Linked DNA regions of Prosthecomicrobium sp. N25. The protein of the gene in region 1 interacts with the protein of each later gene in a pairwise test. Links are inferred from orthologs where the notes say so. Each region holds a gene or a part of one and is shown in the gene's direction. Other genes may lie near its edges.

Region 1 (3,384 bases):
TGGGCGGCTTCCTCGGCATCGGCGAGAAGAACGTCGCGGTGCCGTTCGAGTCGGTCCAGATGATGGCCGACGCGAACAACAGCAACACCATGCGGGTCACGATCGCGTCCACCAAGGACGCCCTGAAGCAGGCCCCCGAGTTCCGCCGCGTGAACGACAACCGGTCGGCCGGCGGCTCGACGACCTCCACGGGCGCGACCGGCTCCGGCACCACCCGTCCGGTCGCCCCGCAGTAGCCCTGCGCCGACGAACGATCGAAGAGGGACGGGCCCGGCGCATCGCGCCGGGCCCTTCTTCATGGTCGTCCGACCTTGTATTTCCGGGCGCGCGGGCGCGCACTCGCGCGAGCGCCGCGAAATGACCTGATTTTCCTGCAAGATTCCGCGCCGTCCGCGATGTTTGAACCGAGTGCGGTTGCCGCTATAAGAAGCGACCCCCGTGGCCCCTGACGGCGAGTGAACGATTCGATCATGACCGATGCCATCCCGAGCGGGACGTCGAAGAACGGTGCGGCCGAATACGGCGCCGAATCCATCCAGGTGCTGAAGGGGCTGGACGCCGTGCGCAAGCGGCCCGGCATGTACATCGGCGACACCGACGACGGGTCCGGCCTGCACCACATGGTCTACGAGGTGGTCGACAACGCCATCGACGAGGCGCTCGCCGGCTGGGCCGACGAGGTGGTCGTCCGCCTGAACGCCGACGGCTCCTGCACGGTGCGCGACAACGGCCGCGGCATCCCGACCGACATCCACCAGGGCGAGGGCGTCTCGGCCGCCGAGGTCATCATGACCCAGCTGCACGCCGGCGGGAAGTTCAACCAGAACGCCTACAAGGTCTCGGGCGGCCTGCACGGCGTCGGCGTCTCGGTCGTCAACGCACTCTCCACATGGCTCGACCTCAGAGTCTGGCGCGAGGGGCGCGAGCACCGGATGCGCTTCCGCCATGGCGTCGCCGAGGCGCCGCTCGCGGTCGTCGGCGACGCCGGGGGCCAGCGCGGCACGGAGGTCACCTTCCTGCCGAGCCCGGACACCTTCACCAAGGTCGAGTTCGACTACGCCACCCTGGAGCACCGCATCCGCGAACTCGCCTTCCTCAACTCCGGCGTCCGCATCACGCTGGAGGACCGGCGCGGGGTCGAGCCGAGGTCGGAGACCATGATGTACGAGGGCGGCCTGGAGGCCTTCGTCCGCTACCTGGACCGCGCCAAGCACCCGCTGATCGCCAAGCCGGTGACCATGAAGGCCGAGCGCGACGGCATCACGGTCGAGTGCGCGCTGTGGTGGAACGATTCCTACCACGAGCAGACGCTCTGCTTCACCAACAACATCCCGCAGCGCGACGGCGGCACCCACCTCGCCGGCTTCCGCGGCGCTCTGACCCGTCAGGTGGTCGGCTATGCGGACTCCTCGGGCCTGACCAAGAAGGAGAAGGTGGCGCTCTCCGGCGAAGACTGCCGCGAAGGCCTCACCTGCGTCCTCTCCGTGAAGGTGCCTGATCCGAAGTTCTCGTCTCAGACGAAGGACAAGCTCGTCTCCTCCGAGGTCCGCCCCGTGGTGGAGAGCCTCGTCGGCGAGGCGCTCGGCACCTGGTTCGAGGAACATCCCGCCGAGGCGAAGTCGATCGTCGGCAAGGTGGTCGAGGCCGCCGCCGCCCGCGAGGCCGCCCGCAAGGCCCGCGAGCTGACCCGCCGCAAGGGGGTGCTCGACGTCGCCTCGCTGCCCGGCAAGCTCGCCGACTGCCAGGAGAAGGATCCGGCCAAGTCGGAACTCTTCATCGTCGAGGGCGACTCCGCCGGCGGCTCCGCCAAGCAGGGCCGCAACCGCGAGAACCAGGCCGTTCTGCCGCTCCGCGGCAAGATCCTGAACGTTGAGCGCGCCCGCTTCGACAAGATGCTGTCGTCCGAGCAGATCGGCACGCTGATCACGGCGCTCGGCACCTCGATCGGCACCGACGAGTTCAACCTCGACAAGCTGCGCTACCACAAGATCATCATCATGACGGACGCCGACGTCGACGGCGCCCATATCCGCACCCTGCTCCTGACCTTCTTTTTCCGGCAGATGCCGGCGCTGATTGAGCGCGGCCACCTCTTCATCGCCCAGCCGCCGCTCTACAAGGTCGCGCGCGGCAAGTCGGAGCAGTACCTGAAGGACCAGAAAGCCTTCGAGGACTACCTCGTCGAACAGGGCCTCGACGAGGCCAGGCTGACCCTCGCCAACGGCGAGGAACGGTCCGGGCTCGACCTGCGCGGGGTCGTCGACGAGGCCCGCCTGATCGCGGGCATCCTGGACGGCCTGCACCACCGCTACGACCGGGACGTCGTCGAGCAGGCGGCGATCGCCGGGGCCCTCACCACCCAGGTACTGAACGACCAGGACAAGGCCCGCGAGGCCGCCGCCTACATCGCCCGCCGGCTCGACATCCTGGCCGACGAGTTCGAGAAGGGCTGGGAGGGCGAGGCCAAGCCGGACGGCAGCCTGCTCTTCCGCCGCACCCTGCGCGGCGTCCTGGAGGCCCGCTGGATCGACGCCGCCCTGCTGGCCTCCGCGGACGCCCGCAAGCTCGACGCCCACGCGGCGCACCTGCAGGAGGTCTACGGCAAGGCCGCCGAGCTCCGCCGCCGCGACAGCGGCACCGTCATCCGCGGGCCCCGCGCCCTCCTGGAGGCGGTGTTCGCCCAGGGCCGCAAGGGCATCTCCATGCAGCGCTACAAGGGCCTCGGCGAGATGAACCCGGACCAGCTCTGGGAGACGACCCTCGACCCGAACGCCCGCTCGCTCCTGCAGGTCCGGATCCGCGAGGCCGACGACGCCGACGGCGTCTTCACCCGCCTGATGGGCGACGAGGTCGAGCCCCGCCGCGAGTTCATCCAGGCGAACGCCCTGACGGCGAACCTGGACGCCTGAGCCGCCCGGGGCACCCCGGCCGGACCGCCTCGGCGCGCCCCTCTCACAGCAGGCGCCGCGCTTTCGTGACCGGGCCGCTGTCGAAGGCGAGCGTCGGCGCCGCGTCGAGCGCGTCGGCGAGGTCTCCCAGCACCGTGTTCCGGTGCTTGGAGCCCAGGATTCTGACCCACAGGATATTGAGGATGCGCCGCCGGCGGTCCCAGCCGGCCTGCATGGTCACCTCCGACTCCGGGATTCCGCACGCGACCAGGCGTTTCAGGATCGGGTCGAGCTCGACGACCGCATCCTTGGCCATGACCCGCGCGAGGGCGTCCTCGTCCTTGGTCAGGCCGTCCCACACGGCGCCGATCAGGCTGCGGTCGTAGGACGACGTCGCGATCCCGATGTTGGTCCGCCAATAGTTGATCGGCCGCGTCCGGGCCCACATGATCCAGAGCAGGATCTCGAAGACCGGCTGCAGCTGTGCCTCGGTGTA
Region 2 (3,604 bases), 2.5 Mb from region 1 along the record:
GGCGCGGTCTCGGCCCCGGCCGGAACGGCCGCGGCGACGACGAGGCACGCGGCCCCGCCGGCGAGGCAGCGGGCGAGCAGGGGGCGGAGGGCGAGGGGCATGGATCGGTCCCGGACGAGAGCACGCAGGCTCCCCCGATCGAGCCGCATCCGCCCTGAACTCGCCATGAATGCGCCACGCGGGTCCGGTTCACCCTCCTCGCGCGCAGGCACGTGCGGGCGCGCCCGGAATCCAGAGTGACGTCCCTGCGAATTGGCGCCCGCGCACGGAATCGCCTATAGAGGGGCCCCCGACCCCGGCGGCAGCGCCGCCCGAGTGAAGAGACGAGACTTGGCCGACAACGACAAGCCGGGCGCCGGCGGGACACCGCCGTCGGACATCAAGCCGATCAACATCGCCGACGAGATGCGGCGCAGTTATCTCGACTACGCCATGAGCGTGATCGTGAGCCGCGCCCTGCCGGACGTGCGCGACGGCCTGAAGCCGGTGCATCGCCGCATCCTTTATTCGATGCACGAGAACGGCTACGACTGGAACAAGGCGTACCGCAAGTCGGCCCGCGTCGTCGGCGACGTGATCGGCAAGTACCACCCGCACGGCGACCAGTCGGTCTACGACGCGCTCGTGCGCATGGCGCAGGACTTCGCCATGCGGGTGCCCCTGGTCGACGGCCAGGGCAACTTCGGCTCGGTCGACGGCGACCAGCCGGCGGCCATGCGGTACACCGAGGTCCGCCTCAAGAAGATCGCCCACAGCCTGCTCGAGGACCTCGACAAGGACACGGTCGACTTCCAGCCGAACTACGACAATTCGGAGCGCGAGCCGACCGTCCTGCCGGCGCGCTTCCCGAACCTGCTCGTGAACGGCGCCGGCGGCATCGCGGTCGGCATGGCGACCAACATCCCGCCGCACAATCTCGGCGAGGTCATCGACGCCGCCATCGCGCTGATCGACCGGCCCGACATGGGCATCGACGACCTGATCGAGATCATCCCCGGGCCCGACTTCCCGACCGGCGGCATCATCCTCGGCCGGTCCGGCATCCGCTCCGCCTACCACACGGGCCGCGGCTCCATCACGATGCGCGGCCGGGTCAAGTTCGAGACCGTGCGGGGCGGCCGCGAGGCCATCATCATCAACGAGATCCCGTATCAGGTGAACAAGGCCTCGATGGTCGAGCGCATCGGCGAGCTCGTGCGCGAGAAGCGCATCGAGGGCATCGCGGAGGTGCGCGACGAGTCCGACCGGGACGGCTACCGGGTGGTGATCGAGGTGCGACGGGACGCGGTCCCCGAAGTCGTGCTGAACCAGATCTACAAGTTCACGGCCCTGCAATCGACCTTCGGCGCCAATATGGTGGCGCTGAACGGCGGCAAGCCGGAGCTGATGACCGTCCGCGACATGCTGCAGGCCTTCGTGGCGTTCCGCGAGGAGGTCATCGGACGGCGCACGCGCTTCCTGCTCAACAAGGCGCGCGACCGCGCCCATGTGCTGGTCGGCCTCGCCATCGCGGTTGCCAACATCGACGAGGTGATCCGCCTCATCCGCTATGCGCCCGACCCGGCGACCGCCAAGGCCGGGCTGATGGGCCGCGACTGGCCCGCCAAGGACATGGCGCCGCTGATCGCGCTGATCGCCGACCCGCGCCACACGCTGAACCCGGACGGGACGACCTACCGGCTCTCCGACGAGCAGGCGCGCGCGATCCTCGAGCTGCGCCTCGCCCGCCTGACCGCGCTGGGCCGCGACGAGATCGCCGAGGAACTGGAGAAGCTCGCCCGCGAGATCGAGGACTATCTCGACATCCTGCGCTCGCGTGCCCGCATCCTGACCATCATCAAGGACGAGCTCGGCGCCATCCGGGCCGAGTTCGCCACGCCGCGCCGCACCGAGATCCTCGAGCTCGACGGTGAGGTCGACGACGAGGACCTGATCCAACGCGAGGACATGGTCGTCACCGTCACGCATGCCGGCTGGATCAAGCGCGTGCCGCTGTCCACCTACCGGGCGCAGCGGCGCGGCGGCAAGGGCCGCTCGGGCGTCGCCATGAAGGACGAGGATTTCGTCACCCGCCTCTTCGTGGCCAACACCCACGTGCCGATCCTGTTCTTCTCCTCGAAGGGCATCGCCTACAAGACCAAGGTCTGGCGGCTGCCGCTCGCGGCCCCGCAGGCGCGCGGCAAGGCGCTGATCAACATCCTGCCCTTGTCCGAGGGCGAGCGGATCACCTCGATCCTGCCCCTGCCGGAGGACGAATCGACCTGGGAAAGCCGCGACGTGATGTTCGCCACCACCAAGGGCACCATCCGGCGCAACAAGCTCTCCGACTTCGTCCAGGTGAACCGGAACGGCAAGATCGCCATGAAGCTCGAGGAGGGCGAGGGCATCGTCTCCGTCGAGACGGCGACCGAGACCGACGACGTGCTGATCACCACGGCGCTCGGCCAGTGCATCCGCTTCCCCGTCACCGACGTCCGCGTCTTCAAGGGCCGCGACTCGATGGGCGTGCGCGGCATCGCGCTCGCCGACGAGGACCGGGTGATTTCGATGACGATCATCCGCCACTTCGAGGCCTCGTCGGACGAGCGGCTCGCCTATCTGAAGCGGAGCCGGGCGCTGCGCGGGGAAACCGAAGCGGACGCGAACGGGTCGGACGGCGAGGGCGAGGAGACCAACGGCGCCCTGGTGCTCGGCGAGCGCCGCTATGTCGAGATGAGCGCGGCCGAGCAGTTCATCCTGACCGTCTCCGAGAACGGCTACGGCAAGCGGACCTCGTCCTTCGAGTACCGGATCACGGGCCGGGGCGGAAAGGGCATCGTCGCCATGGCGGTCACGCCGCGCAACGGTCCGCTGGTGGCGAGCTTCCCCATCGACCATGGCGACCAGATCATGCTGGTCACCGATGCCGGCCAGCTCATCCGCTGCCCGGTCGAGGGCATCCGCATCGCCGGCCGCTCCACCCAGGGCGTCATCGTGTTCAACACGGCGGCCGACGAGAAGGTCGTCTCCGTGGAGCGGGTGCGCGAGGACGAGGACGACGCCGAGATCGAAGCCGGCGGCCAGGGTCCGGACGGCCCCGGCGACGGCGGCCCCGGCGAGGGCGACGGCGAGGACGGTCCCGGGGACGACGGCGGCGGCGAGGGCTGAGCCCCGCCCGTCCTCGGCGGCGCGTCAGCCGCCGATCCGGCCGCGTCCGCCGGCCCTGTCCGCATCGAGGTCGTGATGGAACGCAAGTACGTCGAGGACTACCGGCACCTGCATGCCACCCAGTACGGCTTCGGCGGCCGCCACATGGCGACGATCCTGCCGCACATCATGGCCCTCAGGCCGGCGTCGCTGATCGACTACGGGGCGGGCCGCAGCGAGATCTCCAGCCGGGTGGCCGCCAAGGTCGGCTGCCCGGAGGTGGCACGCTTCGACCCGGCGGTCGCCGGGATCGACAAGGTCCCGGAGAAGACGTTCGAGCTCGCCATGAGCTGCGACGTGCTCGAGCACATCCCGGACGACGAGCTCGACGCGGTGCTGGCCGAGCTCGCCCGGCTCGGCCGCCACCAGATCCACGTCATCGACATGAAGCCCGCCCGGGCGACCCTGCTCGACGGCC

The links.
Region 2: the proteins of gyrB (region 1) and gyrA interact in binary tests that used the Escherichia coli proteins (3 or more experiments, as listed by UniProt). The link is inferred for Prosthecomicrobium sp. N25 from one-to-one orthologs.

What each region holds. Positions count from the first base shown.
Region 1 is NZ_JBBCAT010000001.1:554,269-557,652, forward strand. What follows is about bases 120-3,189. They hold gyrB (DNA topoisomerase (ATP-hydrolyzing) subunit B), read left to right. Parts: upstream 120-470; coding sequence 471-2,909; downstream 2,910-3,189. Other genes in these bases: WBG79_RS02615 (PRC-barrel domain-containing protein), read left to right, coding at 120-236; WBG79_RS02625 (hypothetical protein), read right to left, coding at 2,953-3,189. Also shown: more of WBG79_RS02615, read left to right, coding at 1-119; more of WBG79_RS02625, read right to left, coding at 3,190-3,384. UniProt on the Escherichia coli protein: DNA gyrase negatively supercoils closed circular double-stranded DNA in an ATP-dependent manner to maintain chromosomes in an underwound state.
Region 2 is NZ_JBBCAT010000001.1:3,067,356-3,070,959, reverse strand. Bases 58-3,347 are described here. They hold gyrA (DNA gyrase subunit A), read left to right. Parts: upstream 58-405; coding sequence 406-3,147; downstream 3,148-3,347. Other genes in these bases: WBG79_RS13950 (class I SAM-dependent methyltransferase), read left to right, coding at 3,223-3,347; WBG79_RS13960 (caspase family protein), read right to left, coding at 58-101. Outside these bases: more of WBG79_RS13960, read right to left, coding at 1-57; more of WBG79_RS13950, read left to right, coding at 3,348-3,604. UniProt on the Escherichia coli protein: A type II topoisomerase that negatively supercoils closed circular double-stranded (ds) DNA in an ATP-dependent manner to maintain chromosomes in an underwound state.